DNA from 3 places in the Xanthomonas sp. NCPPB 3174 genome. Region 1 is predicted to be linked to each of the others. Evidence: predicted binding sites of a transcription regulator. Region 1 holds the regulator's gene; each other region holds the start of a gene.
What was found. The regulator FliA, encoded in region 1, starts transcription of late flagellar genes. The targets are predictions, from matches to a motif close to TAAAGTTTNNCNNNCNNNGGCCGATAA.
Positions count from the first base shown of each region.

Region 2: AC1PK7_RS13600 (methyl-accepting chemotaxis protein) is a predicted target of FliA. The motif match lies at 6,602-6,628, and genes of this name have one in related genera.
Region 3: AC1PK7_RS21060 (methyl-accepting chemotaxis protein) is a predicted target of FliA. The motif match lies at 5,797-5,823, and genes of this name have one in related genera.

Region 1 is NZ_CM161517.1:2,540,854-2,550,763, reverse strand. It holds gene motD (flagellar motor protein MotD) at 1-515, opposite strand, end outside; gene AC1PK7_RS11370 (flagellar motor protein) at 523-1,263, opposite strand; gene AC1PK7_RS11365 (chemotaxis protein CheA) at 1,687-3,441, opposite strand; gene AC1PK7_RS11360 (protein phosphatase CheZ) at 3,446-4,057, opposite strand; gene cheY (chemotaxis response regulator CheY) at 4,058-4,450, opposite strand; gene AC1PK7_RS11350 (RNA polymerase sigma factor FliA) at 4,470-5,219, opposite strand; gene AC1PK7_RS11345 (MinD/ParA family ATP-binding protein) at 5,216-6,100, opposite strand; gene flhF (flagellar biosynthesis GTPase FlhF) at 6,087-7,712, opposite strand; gene flhA (flagellar biosynthesis protein FlhA) at 7,889-9,910, opposite strand, start outside.
Region 2 is NZ_CM161517.1:3,051,580-3,061,489, forward strand. It holds gene efp (elongation factor P) at 1-155, opposite strand, end outside; gene epmB (EF-P beta-lysylation protein EpmB) at 255-1,292, shown strand; gene AC1PK7_RS13580 (putative bifunctional diguanylate cyclase/phosphodiesterase) at 1,353-3,497, opposite strand; gene AC1PK7_RS13585 (phosphate/phosphite/phosphonate ABC transporter substrate-binding protein) at 3,494-4,411, opposite strand; gene AC1PK7_RS13590 (RNA methyltransferase) at 4,563-5,321, opposite strand; gene AC1PK7_RS13595 (inositol monophosphatase family protein) at 5,440-6,267, shown strand; gene AC1PK7_RS13600 (methyl-accepting chemotaxis protein) at 6,737-8,884, shown strand; gene secF (protein translocase subunit SecF) at 9,174-9,910, opposite strand, start outside.
Region 3 is NZ_CM161517.1:4,899,276-4,909,185, forward strand. It holds gene bamE (outer membrane protein assembly factor BamE domain-containing protein) at 1-132, shown strand, start outside; gene AC1PK7_RS21040 (XVIPCD domain-containing protein) at 265-1,632, opposite strand; gene AC1PK7_RS21045 (hypothetical protein) at 1,644-2,249, opposite strand; gene AC1PK7_RS21050 (DUF6891 domain-containing protein) at 2,389-2,952, opposite strand; gene AC1PK7_RS21055 (hypothetical protein) at 3,095-3,391, shown strand; gene AC1PK7_RS21060 (methyl-accepting chemotaxis protein) at 3,566-5,770, opposite strand; gene AC1PK7_RS21065 (choice-of-anchor Q domain-containing protein) at 6,153-7,745, opposite strand; gene AC1PK7_RS21070 (cryptochrome/photolyase family protein) at 8,034-9,608, opposite strand; gene AC1PK7_RS21075 (DUF2256 domain-containing protein) at 9,637-9,795, opposite strand.

The DNA.
Region 1 (9,910 bases):
GCGCTCTGGTCGAGCGCGGCCGAGCCGGAGCCGAACAGGATGTCGCTGTTGATCTCCACTTCGATCCACAGCCCGGCGCGGCGCACGGTGATCAGCTTCTTCTGGATCAGCGGCGCCAGCGCGGCGCCGAGGCGGTCGGCGATGCTGTCGAGCTGGCGTTGCGCGCGGCGCAGCTGCTGCGCGTCGCGCAGGTCGTCGCCGCGCTGCGCGGTGCCGGAGGGCAGGCGATTGGGATCGGGCAGGGTCAGCGCCGGGCTGGACTTGATCGGGGTCGGCCGCTCGCCGCCCTGGCCCTGCAGCGCGTGGTCGCCGACCTGCACCGGGCGCAGGGTCGTCGGGGTGCCGCCGAACGCCGCGCTCATCGCATCGGCCATGACCCGGTACTTGGCTTCGTTGATCGTGGACAGCGCGTACATCACCACGAAGAAGGCGAGCAGCAACGTCATCAGGTCGGCATAGGGGATGGCCCATGCCTCGTGGTTGGCGTGCTCGTCGTGGGAGTGCTTGCGGGCCATTGGCAACTCAATGCAAGAATCCGGCCAGTTTCGATTCGATGTTGCGCGGGTTCTCGCCCTGGGCGATGGCGATCAACCCTTCGATGATCATTTCGCGCTCGCCGCAGCTGTGCTTGATCACGCTCTTGAGCTTGGCGGCCATCGGCAGGAACAGCAGGTTGGCCGAGGCGATGCCGTAGATGGTGGCGGTGAACGCGGCGGCGATGCCGTGGCCGAGCTTGCTCGGGTCGGCCAGGTTCTTCATCACCGCGATCAGCCCCAGCACCGCGCCGATGATGCCCAGGGTCGGCGCGTAGATGCCCATGCCCTCGAACACCTTGGCCGCGGCCAGGTCGCAATGTTCCTGGCCTTCCAGGTCGATCTCCAGCATGTGCCGGATGGCTTCCGGCTCCACGCCGTCCACCAGCATCTGCAGGCCCTTGCGCACGAACGGATCCTGCTGCTGCGGCACCTGGTTCTCCAGCCCGAGCAGGCCCTGGCGGCGGGCGATGTTGCTCCATTCCACGATCTGCTTGAGCAGCGCCTGGCGGTCGCTCGGCGGCGGCCACAGGATCCACTTGGCGATCTGGAACGCACGGCGGAACACCGACGGCGGGGTGTGCACCAGGATCGCGGCGACGGTGCCGACGATCACGATCACGAACGCAGCGGGCGACCACAGCGCCGAAATGCCGGCGCCCTTGAGGATGCTGCCGCCGATGAGCGACAGAATCGCCAACAGCAGGCCGATGAGACTGAGCTTGTCCATGCAGGAGGTATCGGCCAGGGGGCGGGGGACTTGATGGGGCGGGATTCGGGAATCGGGATTTGGGATTGGCAAGAGCGCGAGTGCGTAGGGTTGTCGGTACGTCGTAGGAGCGGCTTCAGCCGCGACGCGCTGACTTGGCGCGTTGCCTATGCACGATCGTTCGGATCGTGTCGGCAGGGAGCCGAGCGCCGGGCGTTATCGCCAAACACCGATTCCGGCTTCACCGCGTCGCGGCTGAAGCCGCTCCTACAGAGGAAAAGGAGGTGCATCGGGAGCCGCTGTTTCGATTCCCGAATCCCGAATCCCGAATCCCAGCCTCACCGCGTCGCGGCTGAAGCCGCTCCTACGGCGGAATCAGGGAAAACGAGGCGCCAGGGAAGCCACCGGTGCGAATCCCCACTCCCGAATCCCCAATCCCGGCCCTCAAGCCTTCAAGCCATCCACATCCAGGATCAGCGCCAGGCGGCCGTCGCCGATGAGGGTGGCGCCGGCGTAGCCGGGCAGGCCGCGCAGGGAGCGCGGCAGCGGCTTGATCACCACTTCCTCGCGGCCGCGGACCTGGTCCACGACCAGGCCCATGCGCGATTCGCCGGCCTGCAGCACCACCACGGTGAGCAGCGGCAGTTGCGGGGCGTCGATGTTGAGCCACTGGCGCAGGTCCACCAGCGGCAGGGTGTGCGATTGCCGGTCGAGCACGGCGCGGCCGTCGAACCAGCCCAGCGAGCGGCGCGGGGCGTGCAGCACTTCCACCACGCGCGCCAGCGGCAGCGCATAGACGGTGTCGCCGGCCTGCACCAGCAGGGTCGGCAGGATCGCCAGGGTCAGCGGCACGCGGATCAGGAAGCGGCTGCCGCGGCCCAGTTCCGACTGGATCTGGATCTGCCCGCTGAGCTCGCGGATGCGCGACTGCACCACGTCCATGCCGACGCCGCGGCCGGAGATGTCGGTGACCTCGGACTTGGTCGAGAAGCCGGGCAGGAACACCAGGTGCAGGCATTCCTCGGTGGTCAGGCGGGCGGCGGCCTCGGGATCGATCAGGCCCTTCTCGCGGGCCTTGGCGCGCAGTCGTTCCGGGTCGATGCCGGCGCCGTCGTCCTGCACCTCGATGCTGACGTAGTCGCCTTCCTGCTGCGCCGACAGGCGCACGTGGCCGCCGCGCGGCTTGCCGGTGGCTTCGCGCAGCGCCGGCGCCTCGATGCCGTGGTCGATCGCGTTGCGCACCAGGTGCACCAGCGGATCGGCCAGCGCCTCGACCAGGTTGCGGTCCAGTTCGGTGTCGGCGCCGATCAGCTCCAGTTCCACTTCCTTGTTGAGCGAGCGGGCAACGTCGCGCGCCACCTTGGGGAAGCGCGAGAACACCTTGCCGACCGGCTGCATGCGCGTGCGCATCACCGCCGACTGCAGGCGCGCGGTGGCGATGTCCAGGCTGCTGACCGCGCGGTCCAGTTCCTCGTCGCGCAGGCGCACGCGCAGGGTCTTGAGGCGGTTGCGCGAGAGCACCAGTTCGCCGATCAGGTTGACGATCGCGTCCAGGCGCTTGGTGTCCACGCGCACGGTGTGCTCGGGCTCGGCGGCCTTGGCCGGGGCGGCTGCGGCCTTGGGCGCGGCGCTGGGCGCACGCGGCGCCGGCTGCAGCGCCTGCGGCGTGGCCGCCGGCGGCGCATCGCCGTGCAACTGGTCCAGCAGCGCCTCGAATTCGTCGTCGCTGATCAGGTCGGCATCGCCCGCGGCGGCCGCGGGCGCCTTGGCGGCGGGTGCCGGCGCGGCGCTCTTGGCCGGCGCCGGCGCCGGCGCGGCGTCGCCGTGCGCGTCGAACTGCGCGATCAGCTCCGCCGGCGCGCGCGGCGGCTCCTGGCCGCTGCCGAAGGCGTCCAGCATCGACTGCAGGTAGTCCAGCGACTGCTGCGCGGCGTCGAAGTGCCGCGCCTGCAGGGTGGCCTGGCCGGCGCGGGCCATGCCCAGGGTTTCCTCCGCGGCGTGGCACAGCTCGACCATGGCGTTGATCGCCAGGAAGCCGGCGCCGCCCTTGAGCGTGTGGAAACCGCGGAACACGGCGTTGAGCTGGCCGCTGTCCTCGGGCGCCTGCTCCAGCGACACCAACTGCTCGCCGAGCCGGTCCAGGATTTCCTGGGCCTCGATGATGAAGTCGGCAGCGATGTCGTCGGGTACGGCGCTCATGGCATTACAGTCCCAATCCGGACAGCAGGTCGTCGGCGTCGTGCTGCGACACGCCGTGGCGGTCCAGGCCGGGCAGGGCCGGGCCGGCCAGGCTGCCGTCGGCCTTCTTGTTTTCTTCCTTCGGCGGCAGACCCAGCGCGCCGAAGCCTTCGTGCACGCGGCGTACGATGCCGGCGACGCGGCGGATGATCTGCCCGGTCAGGTCCTGGAAGCTCTGCGCCAGGGCCATTTCGGTGAGGTTGTGGCGGATCTTGTCGAGGATCTCGCTCTGGTCGCCGCTGAGGCCGCCGGCGGCGAGCTGGTCGGCCAGCGCACGGCATTCCTCGGCCAGGTCCAGGGTGCGGTGGCTGGCCTGTTCGGTCATCTCCACCACGTGGTCCAGGCGCGAGCAGGCGTCGTCCAGCTCGCCGGCTTCGCTGGGCACCACCGGCAGTTCGCCGAGCGCCTGCCCCAGATCGCGCGCGAGCCGGCTAAGGCCCTGCATCATCGGCCGCGTGCGCCAGGCGGCGAGGGTGTCGATCTCCCTGCGCCAGCCGGCCTCGTCGCCATTTTCCAGCGCGTCCAGCGCGCCTTGCAGGCGTTCGATCAGGGCGGTACGTTCGGCGGTGGCTTCCATTTAGGCGGTCGCTCCCAGGCGTTCGAAGATCTTGCCCAGCTTCTCCTGCAGCGTCTGCGCGGTGAACGGCTTGATGATGTAGCCGTTCACGCCGCACTGCGCGGCCTCGATGATCTGCTCGCGCTTGGCCTCGGCGGTGACCATCAGCACCGGCAGGTGCTTGAGCTTGTCGTCGGCGCGGATGTTGCGCAGCAGATCGATGCCGGTCATGCCCGGCATGTTCCAGTCGGTGACCACGAACTCGAACGGCGCCGAGCGCAGCGCGGCCAGGGCGCTGTTGCCGTCTTCGGCCTCGGCGGTATTGGTGAAGCCCAGATCGCCGAGCAGATTCTTGACGATGCGCCGCATCGTCGAGAAATCGTCCACGATCAAAATCCGCATGTTCTTGTTCACCACTGACTCCTAAGGGTTCCTATTCTTCGTCTTCCAGACCGGCATCGGCGACCTCGAACGCCTTCAGGCGTCCGCGCAACCGTACCGTGGCCTGGCCATGGATCTGACACACGCGCGACTCGCTGACCCCGAGCACCGCGCCGATTTCCTTGAGGTTCAATTCCTGCTCGTAGTACAGCGACAGCACCAACTGCTCGCGTTCGGGCAACTGCGCGATGGCCTTGCCCAGCTCGCGGCCGAATTCGCTGCGCTCGAGCATCTGCTGCGGATTGGGTCCGCCCTTGGCGATGGTATCCAGTTCGCCATGGTCCTCGATGCGCGACTCCAGGCTCAGCACCTGGCCGCGGGCGGCATCTTCCATCAAACGCAGGTATTCGGGAAGCGGCATGTCCATCGCCGCGGCCACTTCGTTGGCGGCGGCGGCGCGGCCGGTGCTCTGTTCGATCTTGCGGATCGCCGAGGCGGCGTCGCGGGCGCGGCGGTGCACCGAGCGCGGCACCCAGTCGCCACGGCGGATCTCGTCGATCATCGCGCCGCGGATGCGGATCGAGGCATAGGTCTCGAACGAGGCGCCCTGTTCGGCGTCGTAGCTGCGCGAGGCCTCGATCAGGCCGATCATGCCGGCCTGGATCAGATCGTCGATCTCGACGCTGGCCGGCAGCCGCGCCGCCAGGTGGTGGGCGATGCGCCGGACCAGGTCCGAGTGCTGGGTGATGTAGTCGTTGGCGCTGTTGCGTTGGACGGCGCGGTAGTGGGCGGCGGCGTTCATGCGGCCACCCCGCGCTGGATGATGCGTTCGACGAAGAACTCGACGTTGCCGCGCGGGGCGGTCGGCGCCTGCCAGCGCGCGGTGCGCCGGGCGATCTCGCTGATCGCCTGCGCCGACGGGCTGGACGGGTAGGCCTTGACCACCGGCTGCTGGCGCTGCACCGACAGGCGTAGCCAGTCGTCCTGCGGCACGCAGCCCAGGTAGTTCAGCGACACGTCGCCGAGGAACTTCTCGCAGACCCGGCTGAGCTTGTCGTACAGCAGGCGGCCTTCGTTGAGGTCGCGGACCATGTTGGCGACGATCTGCACCCGGTCCACGCCGCGCTCGCGCGAGAGGACCTTGATCAGGGCGTAGGCGTCGGTGATCGAGGCCGGCTCGTCGCAGACCACCACCACCGCGTCCTGCGCGGCCTGGCAGAAGGTCAGCACGCTGTCGGTGATGCCGGCGGCGGTGTCGACGATCATCACGTCCAGCTCGCGCTGCAACTCGGAGAACACGTTGACCAGGCCCACGTGCTGGGCCGGCGGCAACTCGGCCATGTAGCGGCGGCCGGAGGCGGCGGGCACCACCATCAGCCCGTTGGGCATGTCGATCAGCACCTCTTCCAGGGTGCAGCGCCCGGCGACCAGGTCGGCCACGGTGAACTTGGGGGTCAGCCCCAGCAGCACGTCGACGTTGGCCAGGCCCAGGTCGGCGTCCAGCAGCAGGGTGCGCTTGCCCATGTCGGCCAGCGCCATGGACAGGTTGACCGAGATGTTGGTCTTGCCCACGCCGCCCTTGCCGCCGGTCACGGCGATGGTGCGCACCGGACCCAGCGGTTCGCTGCGCGTCGCCGACAGGGGGAAGGCATTGGTCAGATTGACGTAGTCACGCGACGGCATGGGTCTGCTCCGGAGTACAGGGCTTATCGGCAGCGCGCCGCAAATCTTCAAGGCGCAATACCAGGCTGGCGGCGTTGGCGCGGTGCAGGTCGTCCGGCACACGCTGTCCATCGGTCACCCAGGTGATGGGGAGGCGGTGGTCCACGACCACCGACAAGGCACTGCCGAACCGCCCGGTTTCGTCCAACTTGGTCATGATGACCCCCTGTGGGTCGGCGCCGGCGAACCGGCGCACCACCTCGTCCAGGTCGGAGAAATGGGCGTTGGCGGGGAGTACCAGCAAGGATCGGACCACCCGCGAGGCGCGCAGCCAGTGCAGCTGGGCAGCCAGGGCGCGGTCGCGCTGGCCCATGCCGGCGGTGTCGATCAGCACCAGCTTGTAGTCGGCCAGGCGCTCCAGCAGCTGCTGCAGCGCGGCGTCGCTATCGGCCTCGTGCACGGCGATGCCGAGCTGGCGGCCGTAGCTGTGCAGTTGTTCGCGGCCGCCGACGCGGATGGTGTCGGTGGTGACCAGGGCCACGTCGCGGGCGGCATGGCGCTCCAGGAAGCGCGAGGCCAGCTTGGCGATGGTGGTGGTCTTGCCGGCGCCGGTGGGGCCGATCAGGGCGATCACGCCGCCTTCCTCGAGCGGGTCCAGCGGGGCGATCGGCAGGCGCTTGGACAGCAGGCCCAGCATCAGCCCGCGGCCGCGGTGCAGCTCCAGGTCGGCGGGGATCTGCATGACCACGTCGCGGGTGATGCCGCTGTCGAAGCCGTAGTCGTCCATCAGCTCCAGCGCCTGGGCGCGGACCGGCGAGCCGCGCAGGCGCTCGTCGGTGAGGCGGTTCATCTCGCGCTCGATCATCTGCCGCATCAGCGCCAGTTCGTCGCGCAGCTGCGTCAATTGTTCGTCGTTCTGCGGGGCGGGGAAGGTCGGCACCGCCGCCAGCGTGGCGGCCGCCGGGATTCCGGCAGCGGCCGGCGCGTCGGCCTTGGCCACGCCCGGCGCGGCAGGGGCTGTGCTCGGGCTCGCCAGCGGGGTCAGCGCCACCGCGGCGACGTCGTCGCGCCAGGCCGGCATGGCCTCGGCGGCCGGCGCCGGGGTCGCGGCGGCGAACGGGCTGGGCAGGGGCACGCTGATCGGGGCGTTGCGGAACACGTCCTCGGGGATGCTGAACTCGGCGCGGCCGGTGACCGGCGCTGCGGCCTTGGCCGGGGCGGCCTGGCGTGCGGCGGCAGCCGGGGCGGCCGCGGCGGGCATCGCCGAAGCGGCCAGCGCCGCCGGCTGGGTCAGTGGCCGTGCGGCGGGAGCGGCCGGCGCGGCACTGCCGCGGCGTTCGCTGATCGCGGCCATCATCGCCATCGCCGGGCTGGCGGCGGCGCTGTCGCTCCGTGCGGCGCGCGGGGCGGGAGCGGCCGGTGCCTGCGCGGCAGCGGCGCGCGGCGCCTCGTCCGGGCGCACCGCATCCAGCGCCCGCTGCACCAGGGCCTCGTCGTAGTTGCTGGCGGCGACGATCTCGATGCCCTCGTCGGTACGCCGATTGGACAGGATCACCGCATCCGGCCCGTGCTCGTCGCGCACCATCCGGAAGGCGGTGCGCATGTCGGGGGCGACAAAGCGTTTGATCTTCATGGGTGAGTGCCGGGATTCGGGAGTGGGGAGTGGGGATTGGTCGCGGAGGCCGCCATGGCATGGCTGCTATCCGGTCGCCTTGCTCTGGTTGTGTTCGTTCGTGTCATTGCTGTCTCTCTGCGCGCGTCGGGCCCGCTGTTGCGACTCCCGAATCCCAAATCACCAATCCCGCCACATCAACTGATCGTCCCCACCAGCTTCAGCCGCTTGTCCTCCGGCACTTCGCTGTAGGACAGGACCGACAGCGCGGGGACGCTGTGGCGGACCAGGCGGGCGAGGGCGGCGCGGACCTGCGCCGGGACCAGCACCACGGCCGGTTCGTTGCGCGCCTCCTGCTTGCTCACGCAGTCCGCCAGACTTTGGTGCAAGCGTTCGGCCAGTCCGGGTTCCAGCGCCGCGCCGTTGCCCTGGGTAGAGTCCTGCAAGACACGTTCCAATTGCGGGGCCAGGGTGAACACCGGCAGTTCCGGGGCCATGCCGGCGATCTCCTGGACGATGAAGCGGCCCAGGGCGTTGCGCACGGCGGCGGTGAGCGCGCCGGGTTCCTGACTCTGCGGGGCGTGCTCGACCAGGGCCTCGACGATCTTGCGCAGCTGCCGCACCGGGATCTTCTCGATGAGCAGGTTCTGCAGCACCCGCACCACCACCGACAGCGGCAGCGCCTTGGGGGTGAGGTCCTCGACCAGCTTGGGCGCGCTCTTGGCCAGGGTCGCCAGCAACTGCTGCACTTCCTCATGGCCGAGCAGTTCCGGGGCGTGCTCGCGGATCAGGTGCGAGAGGTGGGTGGCGATCACCGTGGCCGGGTCGACCACGGTGTAGCCCATGGTCTCGGCCTGGGCGCGCAGGTGCGGCTGGATCCAGATCGCGTCCAGGCCGAACGCCGGGTCCTTGCCGGCAATGCCGTCGATCTTGCCCAGCGCGCCGCCCGGGTCCAGCGCCAGTTCGCGGTCCGGGTGGATGTCGGCGGTGGCCACCGGCACGCCGTGCACCAGCAGGCGGTAGGCGTTGGCCGGCAGTTCCAGGTTGTCGCGGATGTGCACCGGCGGCACCAGGAAGCCGATGTCCTGGGTCAGCTTGCGGCGCACGCCCTTGATCCGCGCCATCAGCTCGCCGCCCTGGGCCTTGTCCACCAGCGGGATCAGCCGGTAGCCCACTTCCAGGCCCAGCGGGTCGATCGGGCGCAGTTCGTCCCAGCCCAGTTCGGCGTTGGCCTGCGCCGCGGCTGCGGCCTGCGGCGCCGCCTCGGCGGCGGCCGGGGTCGGCTGCAGGCTGCGCTTCCACATCTTCCAGGCCAGCACGCCCAGGATCAGCGCCAGCGTCAAGAAAGCGACGTTGGGCATGCCCGGGATCAGGCCGACCAGGCCCAGGATCGCCGCGGCCACCGCCAGCGCCTTATGTTGGCCGAACACCTGGCCCATCATCGAGGCGCCCATGTCCTGCGAACGCGAGGCGCGGGTGACCAGCATCGCCACCGCCGAGGACACCAGCAGTGCAGGCAGCTGCGCGACCAGGCCATCGCCGATCGACAGCAGGGTGTAGGTGGAGGCGGCCTGCGCCACCGGCATGCCGTGCTGCAGCACGCCGACCGCCATGCCGCCGATCAAGTTGATGAACAGGATCAGGATGCCGGCGATGGCGTCGCCGCGGATGAACTTGCTGGCGCCGTCCATCGAGCCGTAGAAGTCCGCTTCCTCGCGCACTTCCTCGCGGCGGGCCTTGGCTTCCTCGCGGGTCAGCAGGCCGGCGTTGAGGTCGGCGTCGATCGCCATCTGCTTGCCGGGCATGGCGTCGAGGATGAAGCGCGCGGTCACTTCCGACACGCGCCCGGCGCCCTTGGTGATGACCACGAAGTTGATGATGGTCAGGATCGCGAACACCACGATACCGACCGCATAGTTGCCGCCGATCACGAATTCGCCGAAGGCCTCGATCACCTTGCCGGCCGCGCCGTGGCCGCCCTGGCCGTTGATCAGGATCACGCGGGTGGAGGCCACGTTCAGCGCCAGGCGCAGCATCGTGGTCATCAGCAGCACGATCGGGAAGATGCTGAACTCCAGCGGCCGCTTCACGTACACCACCGCCAGCAGCACCATCAGCGAGATGGCGATGTTGAAGGTGAACAGGGCGTCCAGCACCGGGGCGGCCAGCGGCACCACCACCATCGCCAGCATCAGCAACACGATCACCGGGGCGCCGAG
Region 2 (9,910 bases), 510 kb from region 1:
ACCACGCGCCCGGACTTGATGAAGCGGTACTTGACGCGGGTGAACGCCTGGCCCTTGCCGGGCTTGACGTATTCGGTATCGGTGATGATCGCAGGCTCGCTGTTGACCAGGATCTTCATCCCGTTCTTGACGTCGTTCATGCCGTAGCTGGCCATCTGAAACTCCTCGGGTAAGGCAAACCCGCCGCGTTCGGCGGCCGGCCGGATAGAATGGAAGCTCCGCCGCAACGGCGGGCGCTCGTGTGATGACCGCCTATGATAACCGCAGCCCCCCGCCCGATGCAGCCGTCCCCGCCCCTGCCCGCCGCCGCGCCGCCGCGCTGGCAGCAGGCCTGGCGCGATGCCGTGCGCGATCCGCGCGAGCTGCTGGCCTTGCTGGGCCTGGATCCGCAGGCGCTGGGCGTCTCCGAACAGGCTGCGACGCAATTCGCGCTGCGCGTGCCGCGCAGCTTCGTCGCGCGCATGCGCCCGGGCGACCCGCACGATCCGCTGCTGCGCCAGGTGCTGCCGATCGACGACGAGCAACGCCTGGTCGCCGGCTTCGCCCTGGATGCGGTCGGCGACACCGCGGCCAAGAAGGCCGACGGGGTGATCCACAAATACCGCGGCCGCGCCTTGCTGGTGGCCACCGGCAGTTGCGCCGTGCACTGCCGCTACTGCTTCCGCCGGCATTTCCCGTATGCCGACGAGACCGCCGCGCGCGATGGCTGGCGCACGGCGGTGGCGGCGATCGCGGCCGACCCCAGCATAGAGGAAGTGATCCTGTCCGGCGGCGATCCGCTGTCGCTGGCCACGCCGAAACTGGTCGAACTCACCGAGGCGCTTGCGGCGCTGCCGCAGCTCAAGCGCCTGCGCATCCACAGCCGCCTGCCGGTGGTGCTGCCCGAACGCGTCGACGCGCCGCTGCTGGCCTGGCTGCGCGCACTGCCGTGGCCGCTGGCGTTCGTGATCCACGCCAACCACGCCAACGAATTCGATGCCGGCGTCGATGCCGCGCTGGCGCGCCTGCGCGAGGCCGGCGCGCACCTGCTCAACCAGGCGGTGCTGCTGCGAGGGGTCAACGACAGCGTCGAGGCGCTGGCCGCGCTGAGCGAGCGCAGCTTCGCCGCCGGCGTGCTGCCCTACTACCTGCACCAGTTGGACCGGGTGCAGGGCGTGGCCCATTTCGAAGTGGACGATGCCACCGCGCTGGCGCTGCACCAGGCGCTGGCTGCGCGCCTGTCCGGTTACCTGGTGCCGAAGCTGGTGCGCGAGATCGCCGGCGATACCGGCAAGCGCCCGTTGATGCCCTGACCCGCGCGACGGCGACCACCACGCGAGCAGCTGCCGCAGGCCGCAGCGCCGCGGCAACCCTCAGGCATCGGCCGGTGGCGCATCCTCGCTGGCCAGCAACTGGCGGAATTCCTCGGCGCTGAGCGGGCGGCTGAGCCAGAAGCCCTGCCCCAGTTCGCAGCCGCGCTCGCGCAACAGTTCGAACTGCGCCTCCTGCTCGATGCCCTCGGCGACCACGGTGATGTCCAGCGAATGCGCCATGGCGATGATCGCGGTGGTCAGCGCCAGGTCGTCCGGATCGCGCTGCAGGTCGGCGACGAAGCTCTTGTCGATCTTGACCCCGTCCACCGGCACCTGGCGCAGGTGGCTCAGGCCGGAGAAGCCGGTGCCGAAGTCGTCCAGCCAGACCTTGACCCCGGTACGGTGCAGCCGCGCCAGCATGCTCGCCGCCTGCAGTTCGTCGCCGATCACCGCGGTCTCGGTCAGCTCCAGATGCAGCTGCGCCGCCGGCAGCCCGGACTCGCGCAGGCAGTCGGCCACCACTTCGGGCAGATCGCCGCTGCGCAACTGCCGCGGCGAGACGTTGACCGAGACGAACAGGTCGGCGCTGCCGTCGGCGCGCCGCCACTGGGTGGCCTCGCTGCAGGCCGCGCGCAGCACCTTCGGGCCGATGCTTTCGATCAAGCCGCTCTGTTCGGCCACGTCGATAAACACCGTCGGCGAGATCGTGCCCATCGCCGGGTGCTGCCAGCGCAGCAGCACTTCCACGCCGACCATGCGCCGGTCCTGGGTGCGGAAGATCGGCTGGTAGGCCAGCTTGAGTTCGTCGCGCTCCCAGGCGCCGCGCAGCTCGTGCTCCATGTGCACGCGCCGCTCCACTGCATAGTCCATCGCGCGGCTGTAGAAGCGGTGGCAGTTCTTGCCGGCCAGCTTGGCCTGGTACATGGCGATATCGCCGTTCTTCAGCAGTGCCGACGCATCCTCGGCATCGCCCGGATAGACGGTGATGCCGATCGAGGTGCCCATGAACACCTCGCGGCCCTGGATCCGCAGTGGCTCGCGCAGTTCCTGCACCAGCCGCTGCGCCAGCGCGGTGGCGACCTTGGCCGCCTGCGCGTCCTCCACCAGGATCACGAACTCGTCGCCACCGAAGCGCGCCAGCAGCGCGTCGTCGCCGCCCAGCTGTTCCACCGCCAGCTGGATGCGCCGCGCGAACTGCAGCAGGGCTTCGTCGCCGGCCTCGTGACCGAGCGTGTCGTTGATCCGCTTGAAATCGTCGATGTCGGCGAACAGCAGCGCCAGCCGGCGTTGCGAGGCGCGTGCCGACAGCATGCGATGGTCCAGCGCCTCGCGGAACGCGAGCCGGTTGGTCAGCCCGGTCAACGCATCGGTGTAGGCCATGTGGCGCACATCGCGGTCGTGGCGGGCGATCGCCTCGCTCATCCGCCCGAACGCGCGCAGCAATTCGCTGACCTCGTCGTGGCGGCCGCTGTCGCGGCGCTCCACCGCATAGTTGCCGGCCTCGATCTGGCGCGCGGCCGCCGCCATCCAGCGCAACGGTGCCACCAGGGTGCGCTGCACGTAGACCGTCACCATCGCCGCGGTCAGGCCCAGCGCGGCCAGCAACAGCAGCAACCAGCCGAGATGGCGCTTGCCCAATGCGCCCAGGCGCTGGTCGAGGTTCTGCCCGGCCTTGCGCTCGTATTCCTGCGCACGCGCCCAGGACATGCCCACCCGCACCCCGCCCACACGCTGATCGCCGATCATGATCGGCATCGACACGTCGAGGAACTCCGGCGACTCCTGGGCCAGCAGCCCCTTTGCGCGGATTGCGGCCTCGGCCATCGGCCCGCGCATGCGCTGTCCGTACCCCGCCAGGCTCTCGCTGCCGTCGTGGATCAACCGTCCATCGGCGTCGTAGACCAGCACATAGGCCACCGCGACATAGCCCAGCGCGCCGCGCACCTGCGTGCCGATCGCGTCCAGGTCGGAGTAGTACACCGGATTGGCGAGCGAATCGGCCAGCTGCCGCGCCAGCGACTCGCCGCGGGTGCGCATGCTGCTGTCGAACAGGCTGTGGATGGCGTTGCCGCTGAGCGTGCGCACCTCGCGCTGCATCGCCGCCTGGCGCTCCAGCAGCAGTGCCAGGATCGCCATCACCAGCAGGGCAGCCACGCCCATGGCCAACAGGAACCTGGCCTGCAACCCGAAACGCATGCTCTTCATTCCACTTCCAGCCTCACCCGCGCCACGCCGGCGCGCAGGCTGTCCAGGCGCTTCTGCGACGCCGGATCGATCGGATAGAACCCGGAGGTCCCGAAGAACTGGCGCAGCGCCGCGCGCCCCTGCGGGTCGTCGGCGGCGTGCAGCAGGACCTCGCGCAAGCGCGTCTCCACCTCGGTCGGCAGGTCGCTGCGCACCATCTCCACCGCGCGCGGATACGGCTCGCTGCGGTAGATCACCCGGAAATCGCGCAGGAACGCCGGCGGAATGCGGCGCTCGTCGTCCCAGTCGAGGTTGCTGAACGCCCCCGCATCCACCAGATGCTTGTGCACGAAGGCGGCGATGTTCAGCTCCGAGCGCGCGAACACATAGCCGACCGTGTCCGCCGAGGGCTGGTCCTTGGTCGAGAGCAGGATCTCCGGATGCAGATCGTGCTCGAACAGCGTCATCATCGGCACCAGGTAGGCGCTGGTGGACAGCGCGCTCTGCAGGGCCAGGGTATGTCCCTTCAGGTCCGACAGGTCATGCACGGGCCCGTCGCGGCGCACGAAGAACACGGTGTGGTACTGGCGCACGCCGTTGCGCTCGGTCAGCAGCAGCGGCTTGGCACCGCCGCGCTGTTCCAGCGCCATGGCGGTGGCGGCGGTCTCGGTGACCCAGTCGACCCGGCCACGTCGCAGGTAACTGCTCATCTGCTGGCTGTCGCGGGCCATCAGGATCTGCCCGGAGGTGATGCCGACCTCGCGCATGCGCGGCACCACGTAGTCCAGCAGCGGCTTGAGTTGCTCGTAATGGGCCTTGGGGTTGTCGCTGATGCGCCCCAGCACCAGGACCGAGGGCCGCGCGTGCACGGACGCGGACCAGCAGATCGCCAGCGCCAGCCACACCACGACCACCCGCCAACGCGAACTGGACAAACCACGATCCCCAAATAGACCTTGCAAAGCCTAGCCGAAAGCGCATGCCGGTGACAGCGTCACAGAATGGCGCCGGCCGCGCCCGCGTCCCTGGCCCGGCCAGTGCCTCGCGACAGGTGCCGCGCTCGTCGCCTTCGCGCCTTGACGGGCCTCAGTTTCCGGCCTGCCCGGCCAGCCGCGCCATGCGCTGCGCATCGGACAGCACGCCACGCAGCAGGCGCACCTCCTGTTCGGTCAGCTCGGTGCGCAGAAACAGGCGGCGCAGCTTGCGCATCGCCGAGTCCGGGGCGCGCCCCTTGTGGAAGTCGATGTCGTCCAGGGTCTCGGCCAACTGCCCGAACAGGCCTTCCACCTGCGCATGACTGGCCGGCGCCTCGCGGAAGCCCGGTGCCGGCGCAGGCGCCGGGGCGACGCCGCGCAGGTGCGCCAGGCGCAGCTCGTAGGCCAGCACCTGCACCGCCGCGGCCAGATTGAGCGAGCTGAACGCCGGATCGGAGGGAATGTGCACGGCCGCGTGGCACAGCTGCAGCTCCTCGTTGGTCAGGCCGGTGCGCTCGCGGCCGAACACCAGCGCCACTTCCGCCGGCTCGGCGCTGGTCGCGGTCAGGCGCTGCGCGGCATCGGCCGGCAGCAGTTCCTCCAGCGACACGCGGCGGCTGCGCGCGGTGCAGCCCAGCACCAGCCGGCAATCGGCCACCGCGTCGCTCAGCGCGGGCAACACCGGCGCCTGCTGCAGCAGGTCCTCGGCCCCGGCCGAACGCCGGTATGCCTCGGTATCCAGCTCGCATTCCGGCGCCACCAGCACCAGCCGCGACAGCCCCATGGTCTTCATCGCGCGCGCAGCCGCACCGATATTGCCGGGATGCTGGGTCCCGACCAGGACGAAGCGGATACGGGTGGAATCGGTCATGGCAGCACGGCAGGCGAAGCGAACGGGGGCGTAGATGGTAAACTGTGCGGCCGGCCTTGGCGCCGGACTGCTCTTTTCCTCCTCCAGACCCACCTCCGCCTTCTCGGGAGCGCTTGCCATGCAAAAACCCGCCGTCACCGTCATGGTCAAGGCCGCCCGCCTCGCCGGCAACGTCCTGTTGCGCCACATCAACCGCCTGGAAGCGCTGAACGTGGTGCAGAAGGACCGCATGGACTACGCCAGCGAAGTCGATGCCGATGCGGAAAAGGTGATCGTCAAGGAGCTGCGCCGCGCCTATCCCGACTACGGCGTGATGGGCGAGGAAAGCGGCGTGCAGGGCGGCGGCCGCTACATGTGGGTGATCGACCCGCTCGACGGCACCAGCAACTACCTGCGCGGCTTCCCGCACTACTGCGTGTCGATCGCCCTGGTCGAGAACGGCGAGCCGGTCGACGCGGTGATCTTCGATCCGCTGCGCAACGAACTGTTCACCGCCAGCCGCGGCAACGGCGCGGTGCTCAACGACCGCCGCATCCGCGTCAGCGAGCGCAAGGAACTCAACGGCGCCATGGTCCACACCGGCTTCGCCCCGCGCGAGCGCAAGCGTGCCAGCCCGCAGCTCAAGTGCGTGGATGCGCTGCTGGTGCAGGCCGAGGACATCCGCCGCACCGGCTCGGCGGCACTGGATCTGGCCTATGTCGCCTGCGGCCGCAGCGACGCCTACTTCGAAGCCGGGGTGAAGGCCTGGGACATCGCCGCCGGCGTGCTGCTGGTGCGCGAGGCCGGCGGCCGCGTCACCGATTTCAAGGGCGGCACCCTGGGCCGCATCGACGACCGCGGCCCACAGCAGTTCCAGGTGGTGGCCGGCAACCTGAAGGTCGGCGACGCGCTGCAGAAGCTGATCGTCAACACCGGCTTCGCCGGCGAGTTCGACGCGAAGTTCTGAGCGAGGCGACCGGCGCTGCGCCGGCACAGCGACATCGACACAGCAGAAAGCCGCGCACTTGCGCGGCTTTTTTTGTGCCCGGCATTCGCAGATCCCGCACTCGGGGATCCCGACGATCGCCGCGCGCGGTGCAGGCCGCGTCCTGCGAGAAAGACATCTCCGCCCGAGGCGGCACGCGGCGTGGCAGACGCGTCACGCCGTGCTCACGCACTGCACGCCGTGCGCTTCACCGCTGCTTGATTGGCGCTTGCGTAGAAGAACGCGTTACGACGTGCGCCATGCAGGCGCCGCGGCCTGGGGCGATGCGCACGCTGAGATCGGCGAAAAAAACCCCTAAAGATCCCGAAAACGCGGCCGATACAGATGCGGGCTTTTGCCCGAAATTCCCCCGCTGATCCGTGCCTGCGTTGCCGTCCCCGCGGCAATGGAGCCGGTGGCGCCGCTCTCTCGCATCTATCGGAGATCTCGCGTGTCCTTCCATCATCTCACCGTCACCAAGCGCCTGGCAATCGGCTTCTGCGGCGTGATCGCCATGTTGTTGCTGGTGGGCATCACCAGCCTGATCGGCTTCCGCAAATTCACCAGCGCCGCCGCGCTGGACGCGCATACCTACAAGGTCATCACCCTCGGCGACCGCATGCTGGTGAGCCTGCTCAACATCGAGAGCGGCGCGCGCGGCTTCGCCCTGACCCGCGATCCGTCCTACCTGGCGCCGCTCGAACTCGGCGAACGCGAGTTCAGCGCACAGTGGCAGGAGTCCAAGCAGTTGACCGCGGACAACCCGGCGCAGCAGGCGCGCCTGCAGACCCTGATGCAGGACTACACGCAGTTCATGGCGACCAAGCGCAAGGCGGTGGAGCACATGCGCGCCACCGCCGCCGACAGCGACGACGCCCAGCTGGATGCATTCCGGACCGTCGGCAAGCAGCAGATGGACGGGCTGCGCGCCACGATCGGCCAGTACGAGAACGCCGAACGCGCACTGCTGCAGGTGCGCAAGGCCGAGAGCGAGGCGCGCGCGCAGTCCGGCGAATGGACCAGCCTGGGCGGCATGCTGGTCGGCATCGTCGCCGCGATCCTGCTCGGCCTGCTGGTCCGCAACAGCCTGATGCGCCAGCTCGGCGGCGAGCCGGCCTACGCGGCCGACGTGGTCCGCCGCATCGCCAGCGGCGACCTGTCGCAGGAGGTGCGGCTGCGCTCGCAGGCGCCGTCGCTGCTCAACGACATGCGGCAGATGCAGGAGGAACTGCGCACGGTGATCCAGGCGCAGACCGAGATGGCCCGGCAGCATGCCGCCGGCCAGATCAGCTTCCGCATGGACGAGGCGCGCTTCCCGGGCGATTACGGGCGCATGGTGCGCGACACCAATGCGTTGGTGCAGAGCCATATTTCGGTCAAGCAGCGGCTGATCACGCTGATGGGCGAATACGCCGAAGGCGACCTCAGCCGCGACCTGGAACAGTTCCCGGGCGAGATGGCGATCCTGACCGAGACCATGGCCAAGGTGAAGCGCAACCTCGTCGCGATCAACCAGGAGATCGACCTGCTGGTGCGCGCCGCCGCGCAAGGCGACTTCTCGCGCCGCGGCGAAGCGCAGCGCTTCCGCCACGCCTTCCACGACATGGTGGCCAATCTCAACACGATGATGACCGGCACCGAGACCAACCTGGCGGCGCTGTCGCAGTTGCTGCGCGCCATCGCCGCCGGCGACCTGACCCAGACCATGCAGGGCGAGTTCCACGGCGTGTTCGCACGGATGCGCGACGATGCCAACACCACCGTCGCGCAGCTGACCGACATGGTCGGCCGCATCCAGCAGGCCGCGGCCAGCATCGACACCGCCGCCGGCGAGATCGCCAGCGGCAACGACGACCTGTCGCGCCGCACCGAGCAGCAGGCCGCCAGCCTGGAGGAAACCGCCGCCTCGATGGAGGAACTGACCGCCACGGTGAAGCAGAACGCGGAACACGCACGCCAGGCCAACCAACTCGCCGCCGGCGCCGCCGCGGTGGCCTCGCAGGGCGGCAGCGTGGTCGGCCAGGTGGTCACCACCATGAACGGCATCGAGGTCGCCTCGAAGAAGATCGCCGACATCATCGGGGTCATCGACGGCATCGCCTTCCAGACCAACATCCTGGCGCTCAACGCCGCGGTCGAAGCCGCCCGTGCCGGCGAACAGGGCCGCGGCTTCGCGGTGGTCGCCAGCGAGGTCCGCACCCTCGCCCAGCGCTCGGCCAGCGCGGCCAAGGAGATCAAGACGCTGATCGACGACTCGGTCCAGCGCGTGAGCGCGGGTTCGACCCTGGTCGCCCAGGCCGGCACGACGATGCAGGACATCGTGGCCTCGGTGCAGCGCGTCACCGACATCATGGGCGAGATCGCCGCCGCCTCGCAGGAGCAGTCGGCCGGCATCGAGCAGGTCAACCAGACCGTCACCCAGATGGACGAGACCACCCAGCAGAACGCCGCTCTGGTTGAGGAAGCCACCGCCGCCGCACGCGCGATGGAGCAGCAGGCAGGCGACCTGGTGGAGATCGTCGGCCAGTTCCAGGTACGCAGCGAGACCTACCCGATGGTGGCGCAACTGGTCGCCCGTGCGACCGCCAATGCGGCCTAGTCGGAACGCCCTACGCGGTACGGACGCTGTAGAGGGACTGGGCCGTCCTCGACGGCCCCGTCCCACGCGCTGAACCGGCAGACGTTGCTGTAGGAGCGGCTTCAGCCGCGACGCTTTACCGGCAAGGCGTCGCGGCTGAAGCCGCTCCTACGGCAGGGGAACCCCGGCATCCACACAAAGAAAAAGCCGCGCATCCGCGCGGCTTTTTCGTTCGCTGGAGGAAGTGTTTCAGGCCCAGGAAATCACGCTTTTACAAATCCCCAATCCCGAATCCCCACTCCCAGCCCCATCAGGGCCGACGCGCCAGCGCCTCCACATCCTTGGCCTTCGGCAGCAGGTCCTGCTTGGTGACCTGGAACGGCCCGATCGACAGCAGCGGCACCGCCACGATCACCGAGGAGACCACCACGATCACCGCGCCGATCATGTGGGTCAGCGCCAGGCCTTCCATCGACTCGCCGCCATACAGGTACAGCGCCAGCGCCGACAGGAAGAACATCACCGCGGTGATCACCGTACGCGACAGGGTCTGGTTGATCGAGCGGTTCAGCACCTCGATCGGGTCCACGCGCAGGCTGCGGAAGTTCTCGCGCACGCGGTCGAACACCACGATGATGTCGTTGATCGCAAAGCCCATCACCGACAGCAGGCCGGCCAGCACGGTGAGATCGAACTCGCGGCCGGTGACCGACATGTAGGCCACCGTCACCAGCAGATCGAACAGCGCGGTCAGGCTGGCCACCACCGCGAACTTCCACTCGAAGCGGAAGCCGATGTAGATCAGGAAGCCGACCAGCATGAACACCGTGGCGTAGACGCCGTTCAGCGCCAAGTCCTTGCCGACCTGCGGGCCGACGAACTCGCCCGGCTTGACCGTGGCCGGGTTCTGCGGCGTGCTCACCGCCTTGCGCACCTGCTCGGCGAGGTTCTTGGTGATGTCCTCGTTGTTGTGCTCGCCCTGCGGCTGCAGGCGGATCACCACCTCGTTGCCGCTGCCGACGTTCTGCACCTGCGCGTTCTCGAAGC
Region 3 (9,910 bases), 2.4 Mb from region 1:
AGCCTGGATGCGTCGCTGTGGCGCTACTGGCTCGACAGCTTCAACGAGTTCCAGGTGTCCTTCGACGGCACCGGCAAGGTCGAGAAGGTCACCGCCGACCCGAAGACCCAGAACCTGGTCTGGCAGCCGTAAGCCCAGCGTGCGCTGGCGCCGCGCTCCCGACGCGATGGGAGGCGGCGCGAGCGGCGCGCCGTGGCCGCGGCCTGCTGCGACCATGGCCCACCGCGGCGGCGGTACCGTGCGCGCACTGCCGCCCTGCTACGCTCAGCGGCTCAGCACCTGCGGCGGATCGCTCCGCGTCGGGCCTTGTTGGGATGCCTGCAGCGCCTGTTCCTGCTCCTGTGCCTGGCGCTGCGTCTGCCCCTGCTGCGCTCCCAGTTGCTGCAGTTGCTGGTAGGTCTCCTGCGCCGGCCGCGCGATCGCCTCGCTGGTCGGCATGTGCGCGCGGTTGGCGTAGGGATCGGGCGAGACATCGCCGCCGCTGCGGTATACGAACGCCAGTTCGCCGCCCTGATAGGAAGCGGTAGGTCGGTTGAAGCCCACCGCCAGCTGGTCGCGCTCGCTGAAGCCATTCTGCCTGGCCAACAGGGTCAGGCTGGCGGTCATGCGCTCGCTGTTGTCGTCCCAGCCCTTGCCGATCGCCTGTTCGGCCTGGGCCACGCCGTCGCGGACCCGCTCGTGCAGGGCGCGATCGGCGGCACCCGGCGCGGCGGCCGGCTCGCTGGCGCGCGGCGCAGGCGGTTCGGGTGTCGGCGCCGGTGCGGAGCCATCGCGGAATCCCGCCGGCAGCACATCGCGCGGCACCTGCGCGGCATCGATGCCGAGCGCCTTCAGGTCGGCATGCACTACCGGCGGGGTGCGCTCGGGGTGCTGCGCCTGCGCCCGGTCCTCGGCATCGGCGATCTGCGCCAGCGCGCGTTCGCCATAGTTCTGCGGGTAGCCGCGCGCGTCGTAGAACAGCTTGCCCATCGCCTCCACGTTGCGCGGATTGTCGGCGTCGATCTTCAGATCCTTGCCGAAGCTCAGCCCGTCCTTGGCGGTGTAGGTGGCCTTGCTGCCCACGCCGTGCTTGTCGATGTAGCTCGCCATCTCGCTGCTGGCGTTGTACAGGTCCTTGAGCGTGGCCTTGGGGTTGTTGCGGGTGACGTAGTCGGCCAGCGTGTTGACCCCGGCGATCTCGTCCTTGGCCTCGCGGGTGCGCTGTTCCTGCCCGTAGGCCTTGAGCGTGGCGGTGTAGTCGTGCGGCGAAGGCGAGGCGGCGATGACGTCGACCTTGGCGGCGAACGCGGCATCGCTGCGGTCGATCGCGGCCTTGTTGATGGCATGGCCGATCTCGTGGCCCAGCACGATGCGGGCGGTGTTGGCGGAATCGTCGCGCGGCGCGTTCATCCTGGCCGTGGCCAGCACGTCCATCGGCAACTCGATCTGCCCAGTGCGCGGACTGTACGCGCCGGTGCCCGCCTCGGGACTGGGCGCAAAGCCGGACAGCTGCTGTTGCCCGATCGCCTGCTCCACCCGCGAGCGCAGCTCCGGCGTGTTGTCCAGCATCTGCCGCAGCGCCTGGCCTTCCTTCGGATGCGCCTGCGCGAACGTGTCGACCATGCCCTTCAGGCGTTCGTCGTCGTGTGCCATCTCCGCTCTCCTTATGCGTCGACCAGGATCTGCAGTATCTCCACGCACGCCTGCGCATCGTGCTCGCCGACGTCCTTGCCGACGAAGGCGTACACGGAGACCGCGCCGCGTTCGAAATGCCAGCGGCCGGCGCTGCCCTGACGCGGCGGTGCGATCCAGCGCGGCACGAAGCCGGCCGCGACCAGCGCCTGGCGATACGCGTCCAACGATTGCGTGCACTGCGCCGGCGCCGCGCCCGGCGCGGGGGTGAAGCGCAGGTCCAGCCGCGACGGCGGGGCGGCGTCGGCATCGGCGACCGATTCCAGCGTGTAGCCGCCACCGCCGGCGAGCGTGCCGGACGCGCTGAACGCATGTCCGCCTTCGTCCTCGACCTGCAGACCCGTCTGCGCCGCGACCTGCGCGGCGACCAGATCCTGCCTGCCGCCAATCGCCAGGATCAACCGTACTACGCCTTGTGCCAGGTGCTCTGGCGTCATCTCCGACATGGTCCGCTCCGTGTGTGCAGGGGTGATCGAGGGGGAAGAGGAATGCGCGCCGGCACAGGCGGCCAGCAGCGCGGTGGCCAGCAGCAGGGCGGTGCGCCGCGCCAGGCGTGTGCCGGCTGCGCGCCGATGCATACGGCCATTGCGATGAAACATCCGCTCCATGAAACGCCTCTCCGTCGAGCGCCTGCCGCGCACCGCAGCGCGGCCAGGCTTGGGGGTGCGATTGTAGCCAGCGCACCAGGGCCGCGCAGCCCGGCGCTGCGCCGGCGCGTCAGTCCCAGTCGGCGCGCCGCTGCCAGACGAAGCCGGGCAGATCGATACGCTTGCGCGGCGTGCCGTCCCAGTCAACGGTGAAGCCGGCCGCGCGCAACGCCGCAGCGACCTGCTGGCCGATCGCCAGATCCGCCTCCTCGCGCCCGTCCAGATCGCCGAACGCCAGCATCAGCCCGGCGCCATCGATGGCACGCTCCATGTCCTGGCCGTGATAGAAGCAGTAGCCGTGGTAGCGCCGGTCCGGCGCGTCGGCCACCGCCTGGTTCACTTCGACGTGACCGTCGGACATGGTGTAGCCGGCATTGGCCAGCGCGCAGATGCCGGCGGCGTGGAGCCGCTCGAACAGCGCGTCGAGCCGGTCGCAATCGGTCTGCGCCGGCCAGGTCCGTTCCGCCTGCTGCTTGGCCTGCCACTGGCTGGCGACCGAGGCGCGCAACATCGCCTCGTCGCAGTCGTCTTCCAGGATGTCCTCGATCATCTCCTGGATCTCGTCCTGGGAATAGAAGCCGGACCAGACCCATTTGCGGATCTCGTCGTACACATAGGCATCGGATTCGTTCACGGTCGCTCCTGCGGTCTTCGGCGCATGCCGCGCGCACTGTAGCAGGGCCGTCGCTCTGCTCTGCGCGTTCATCTGACGCTGCTGTCGCTGCCGGCCTTGGGATTAGACTGATGCCCGGGATGTTTCCAGGGATCAGCGCTTGATGAGGACTGTCTTCGGCTGGCCGTTGCTCGTGTCCGGCAGTTGGATACTGGGTGCCGTCCTGAACGAACTCGCATCGCGTAACGGCCTGATCGAGCTGGCCCACGATCGCCGTGGCGAATGGTCCGCCATGACGACACCCATCATCGCGAGTGTCGGCGTGTTGGCGAGTTACTGCGGTGCGCGTTGGCTGATCCTGAAGCAAACCTGCAGGCCATGGCACGTCGCCGGCACTGCCGTTCTGGTGGTGTTGCTCTCATTCTGTTGGCTGACGTCGCGCTTCCACCACGCCGTCTGATGATGGACGTTCAACCGCGCACAGCGTGGCGCCGCCGGAGCCGTTGGCGGCGGTGTCGTTGCGGACCACCATTCCGCGCTGCGAACGTACGCCGTGCAGCCTTCTCCCCGGGGGAACCCGGGGAGAGGCGCGGCGCGCGCGCTACGGTCGGCGGCGCGCGCCGTCTCTACGCCCTTAGCAGGCGTGTTCGACCAGTAACGGCGCCACCTGACGCGGACCACGCCGCGAGGTCGAGGTGCCGGCCGTGCCCAAGGGCTTGGCCTGGCTCCGCGCCGGCATGTCGCTGTTGCTGCCGGCCACGCGGAACAGCGTCACCGCCTCGCCGAGTTGGTTCGCCTGCTCTTCCATCGCCTGGGCCGCCGCCGCGGCTTCTTCCACCAGGGCGGCGTTCTGCTGGGTGGCCTGGTCCATGTGGGTGATGGTCTGGGTGACCTGTTCGATGCCGCTCGACTGCTCCTGCGAAGCAGCCGAGATCTCGGTCATGAAGTCGGTCACGCGCTGCACGCTGGCGACGATCTCGTGCATGGTGCTGCCGGCGCTGTTGACCAGTAACGAGCCTGCGTCCACCTTGCTCACCGAGTCGTCGATCAGCTGCTTGATCTCCTTGGCGGCTTCGGCCGAGCGCTGCGCCAGCACCCGCACTTCGCTGGCGACCACGGCAAAACCGCGGCCCTGCTCGCCGGCGCGCGCGGCTTCCACCGCGGCGTTGAGCGCGAGGATGTTGGTCTGGAAGGCGATGCCGTCGATCACGCCGATGATGTCGGCGATCCGCCTGGACGAGGTCTGGATGCCGTTCATCGTGTCGATGACCTGGGCCACCACCGCGCCGCCTTGCGACGCCACCGTGGTCGCGCCGATGGCCAACTGATTGGCCTGGCTGGCGCGTTCGGCATTTTGACGCACGGTGGAGGTCAGCTCTTCCATCGAGGCGGCGGTTTCCTCCAGGCTGGCAGCCTGCTGCTCGGTGCGGCGCGACAGATCGGCGTTGCCGGCGGCGATTTCGCCGGCGGCGCCGGTGATCTGCCCAGCCGCATGCTGGATGCGGCCGACGATCCCGGTCAACTGGGCCACGGTGGCATCGGCATCCTCGCGCATCTGCGCGAACACGCCCTGGAACTGCCCTTCCATGCGCGTGGTCAGGTCGCCGCTCGCGATGTCCTGCAGCAGCTTGGACAGGGCCTGCAGATTGCCGTCGGTGGTCGCCATCAACTGGTTCAACCCCTCGACCATCTCGCGGAAGTCGTACTGGAAGCGCGCGGTGTCGCCGCGCACGGCGAAGTCGCCGGCGGCCGCGGCGTCGACCAGCCGCCCGATCTCGGCATTCATCGCCGACAGATTGCGCTTGACCTGGTCCATGGTCTCGGTGAGCGCGGCCTGCTCGCCGGGCAGGCGATCCATGTCCTGCGACAGGTCGCCGATCGCGTAGCGTCCCATGATCTCGAGCAGGCGCTGCTGGAGGCTCACGTGCATGTCGAGCAACGCATTGCTCTCCCGCACCATGCGCCCGTACTCGCCGGGAAATGCGTGCTCGTCCATGCGCCGGCTGACGTCACCGTGCTCGTGGTGCCTGGCCACCTGCGACTGCGCCGCCATCACCGCCTGCAACTGTGCCTGCATGCGATCCATGCTGGTCAGCAGACGGCCGGTCTCGTCCTTGGGCTGCGGCGGGATCCGATGGTCCAGCCGGCCCTGGGCGATGGATTCGGCGATCTCCGTCGCGCGCCCGAGCGGCCCGGCCAGGCTGCGGGTGATCAGCACGCTCAAGATCGCGCCGAGCGCCGCCGCCAGCAGGCCGAACCCGATCAAGGCACGATTGCTGAACACCAGGGCCGCCTGGATCTCGTCGGAACTGAGCGCGTTCTGCCGGATCTGCAGATCCACCGCGTTCTGGATCACCTGCACGCGCCGCGCCAGCAGCGGCGCCGCATCGCCGTACAGCAGTTGCCTGGCCGCCTCGATCTCGCCGGAACTGGCCAGCGCCAGCACGCGGCTGTTGACCGACCGTGCGGCCGCCTGCGCCTCATGGATCTGCTTGCGCATGGCCAGACCCGCCGGCGTGCCCGGCAGGGCATCCAGCGCCTTGCGACGGCGATCGTTGTCGACGCGGATCTCCTGGATCTTGGCGGCGAGCGCCGGGCGCTTGTCGGCCGGCGAAAGCATCATGTCGCGCAGGTAACGCTCCGCGCTCATATTGTTGCGCAGCATGGTGTACAGCAGTTCGGTCTTCAGGTTGTTCTCGTGGACGATCTTGTCGACCGCCTGGCGCACGTTGTGGAACTGGTAGAGCGCCAAGGTGGAGGACGCGCCAAGCAGCACGATCAGCAGGCCGAACGACAGCGCAAGGCGCTGACTCACCTTGAAGGAGTGAAAGAAATGCATCGGGGGACTCGCGAGGGGGGGTACCTCTATCGGTACCAGCCCCGCGAACTTGACCCCAAGCGAGCGACCCAGGTCTCAAATCCGGACATTCGCAGGCGCAGACGTCGTCGGCGCCGCAGCAACGCGCGGCACCGCCGGTGCCCAGGAAAGCAGATACGCCACCGTATCGCCCGCAGCGCGCGCGGCGGGTGCGAACGGCATTGTTGGCCCACACCACAACGCGCGTGATGCCTGCAACGGCGCGGTCTGCGCGGCGTCGGCCGTCGCCTGGCACAGGTCGTCAGGCGCACCGGACAAGCTTCGGTGCATGCAGCGCGCACGGTCGCACCGGCCAAGCCGGCGCGACCGCGCGGTGCCATGCACGCCATGACCGTGGATCGGCCTACTTGACCTCCACCGCGCCGAGATCGCACACCGCGGTATTGCGGGGATTGCCGCGCTGGTCGATGGCGGCGCAGCCGCTGCCTGCATTCAACGCCGGGCTGTTGGCCGCAGGCAGCTGGGTGAGCGTCGGTCCGCCGTTGTTGGCCGGGGCCGACAGCAACGGATCGGCCGCTTTCACGGTGCCCGCGGCCAGGCAGGCATTCGGCCACACCGCGCCCTTGGCCGAGTACTCGATCAGGTTGTTGCCGGTGTTGCTCTGGTTGTTGCAGAACACGCGCTCGGTCTTGGAATACAGGATGCTGTTGCGCAGGTCGAACCTGTCGCCGAACAGCGTCACCCACGGCGTGTTCTCGGCGAAGGTGACGTTGTTGAAGCGCACGCTGGGGCTGCCCTGGTCGCCGTTGGCCGGCTGCCAGCCGACATGCTGGATGGCCGCGCCAACGCCCTTGGCGGAGTTGCCGTAGAAGGTGCTGTTGCTGACGTCGCAGGCGCCGTAGCAATCCAGGTACAGTGCGCCGGCGTTGCCCTGTTCGGCCTTGTTGGACAGGAAGCTGGTCTCGGCGACGCTGATGGTCCCCGGCGTGGTGATGGTGGTGCCGGCGTGCGAGGTGTCGGTGAAGCCCATGCTGATGCGTGCGCCGCCGCCGGGGCCGCCGGTGGCGACGTTGTTGGCGAAGGTGGAGTACTTCACGTCGATGGTGTCGGGCGCGTACGCCCACAACGTGGCACCGCCGGAGCCGTTGGCGGCGACGTTGTTGCGGACCACGGTGCCGCACATCGCCAGCGTGCCGCCGCTGCCGACGCCTCCCTTGAGATAGCCGGTCAGGGACGCGCCGTCGGTGTCGATCGCGCCGCCGCCGCCGAAGTTGCCGGCATCGGGGAAGCCCTGCGGCGCATTGATCGCCTGGTTGTTGGCGAATTCCGAACCGACGATGGTCAGCCGGCTGAGCTGGGTGTACAGCGCGCCGCCGAGCCAGGAGCTGTTCTTGTAGAAGCCGCTGCGGACGATGGTCACCTCGGCGTCGCTGCCGGCGAAGATGGCGCCGCCGCCGATGCTGCTGCGGTTGGCCAGGAACTGGCTGTTGATGACTTCCAGCTTGCCGCGGTAGCCGACCTTGATCGCGCCGCCACCCCAGGTGCCCGGATCGTAGGCCTGGTTCGATGCCGGCTGCACGGAACTGCCGTTCTGCAGTTTCAGGTTGCGCACCGACAGCGCACTGCCGGCATTGACCAGCAGGATCCGGGCGGACTGGCGACCATCCAGGGTGATCTTGCCCTGGCCGTCGATCACCGTGGGCGCCGCCGCTGCGATGACGATCGAACGGTCAACGGCGATGCTGGTCGGCTTGGTGCCGCAGTTGAAGGTGATGTAACCGCCTTGCGCGGCAGCGGTAGCCAGCGCGCTGGCGGTGCAACTGGCCTGCGTACCGTTGCCGACCACCGTGGCCGCGGCCGGCAGCGCCCAGGCCGGCGGCACGCTGCACTGTGGCGCCGCGGGGACCGCGGCGATCGCCGTGGCGGTGGTCATGAGGGCGAAGACACCCAGCGCGCGTGCGCCGGTGATGAGGGAGAACGTCGTGGTCATGATCATGCTCCATAGGGTTGCGGGGGAAACAACACGACGCGTGGCAGTCATTCAACTGTCATCCACGTCGCTGACACCTCGAGTGCGACCGGCAGCCTGCGCCGACCGGCGGCACAGGGTGCTTGAGCGCGCGGGGAGCGACCACAACGCAGGTAGCAGTTCGCGCGATTGCACGGTGCCCCGATGCGACAGTGTGCCGATCCGCGGCGCATGGCACGGTTTGGATGCGTCGCAAGGCACGTTCCCCCGCCGCACCCGATCGCGACGTGCATGCGGCGAGGCATCCGGTCCGCGCTACAGCGTGTCCAGGCGTTCGCGCAACTGCTGCGCCTGCGTCCGTAGCGCCTGCAGTTGCGCGGCCGGCAGCTTGCGCAACTGGCGGTAGACCATGTCCAGGCGGCGATTGCGCCCCAGCGTGTGCTGGTGCCGGGCGAAGAAATCCCAGTACAGCGCGTTGTACGGACACGCACGCGCGCCGGTCTTCTGCCTGCGGTCGTAGCGGCAGCCCTGGCAGTAGTCGCTCATGCGGTCGATGTAGGCCGCGCTGCTGACGTAGGGCTTGGTCGCGAGCAGGCCGCCGTCGGCGAACTGGCTCATGCCGACGGTGTTGGGCAGTTCGACCCACTCGAACGCATCGATGTACACGCCCAGGTACCAGCGATGCACCGCCGCCGGGTCCAGGCCGGCGAGCAGGGCGAAGTTGCCGATCACCATCAGCCGCTGGATATGGTGCGCGTACGCATCCTGCAGCGATTGGCCGATGGCGTGCTGCAGGCAGCGCATGTGCGTGTCGCCGGTCCAGAACCAGGCCGGCAGCGGCGTGTCGTGGCCGAGCGCGTTGCGCGCCGCATAGCCCGGCATGTGCGCCCAGTAGATGCCGCGCACGTACTCGCGCCAGCCGAGGATCTGCCGCACGAAACCTTCCACCGCCGCCAGCGGCGCGGCGCCGGCGCCATAGGCCGCCAGCGCGCGCTGCACCACTTCCTGCGGCCGCAGCATCTTGGTGTTGAGGGCGAAGGAGAGCTGCGAATGGAACAGGCGAGGACTGCGTGTGCTCATCGCATCTTCGTAGCTGCCGAAATGCGGCAGGGCGTCGACGATGAAGCGATCGAGGCAGGCCAGCGCCTCGGCCCGGTTCAGCGGCCAGCGCACCGCCTCTGCCTGCGGCTGACCGAAACTGTCCACGCCGGCGGCCTGGATGCGGGCCCACAGCGCGCGGTGATCGTGGGTCGGGCGCGCATCGGGCGGTGGCGGCGGCTCGCCATGCCAGGGTTGGCGATTGTCGTGGTCGTAGTTCCACTGCCCACCCTCCGGCGTGCCGTCATCCGCCAGCAGGATCCAGTGGCGCTTGCGCATGTGCCGGTAGAAGTGCTCCATCAACCATTGCGAACGCCCGCGAAAAAAATCCGCCAGTTCGCCGCGGCGCGTGTAGAAGTGCGTGCTGTCCACCGCCTCGACGACGAAGGCCTGCGCCGCGCCCCATTGCCGCAGTTGCTGGTCCAGGCGCCATTCGTCCGGATCCTGGTATTGCAGGCGCTGCGCACCGTAGTGCGCCATCAACGCACCGAGATTGGCGGGGATGGACTGGCGGTTGCTGGCATCGTCGATGGCCACGTAGCGCACGCGGTGGCCGGCGCTGCGCAGGTGCCGGGCGAAGTCGCGCATCGCGGCGAACACCGCCAGGATCTTCTGCGCATGATGCAGGACGTAGTCGGTCTCCTGCCGCACTTCCATCAGCACATGCACCACGCCGGGATCGCGCACGTCGAACCAGGCGTGCGCGGGATCGAGCTGGTCGCCGAGCACCAGGCGCAGGGTGTGGGCGGTGGAGGGCACCGGACTCACGCAGGGCGGCACGCCTGCTGGCATGCGGTGCGCCAGCCCACGGCCCGGCGGCTCACGGCGCCTCCGGCGCGCGCACGCGCTTGCGCTCGCCACGGCAACGGTCGGAACAATACTTCACCTCGTCCCAGACCTTCTCCCACTTCTTGCGCCAGCGGAACGGCCGGCCGCAATGCAGGCAGGGCTTTTCCGGCAGATCCTGTTTCTTGCGCATGCGCGATCCCGCGGCGATGTGGGACGGACCGGCCGGCGTGGCCGGGACCAGCAACCGGTATTTGCATAGTGTGCCCCGCCAAGTCCCCGACGGGACACTCCCGCCGCGGCCCAGG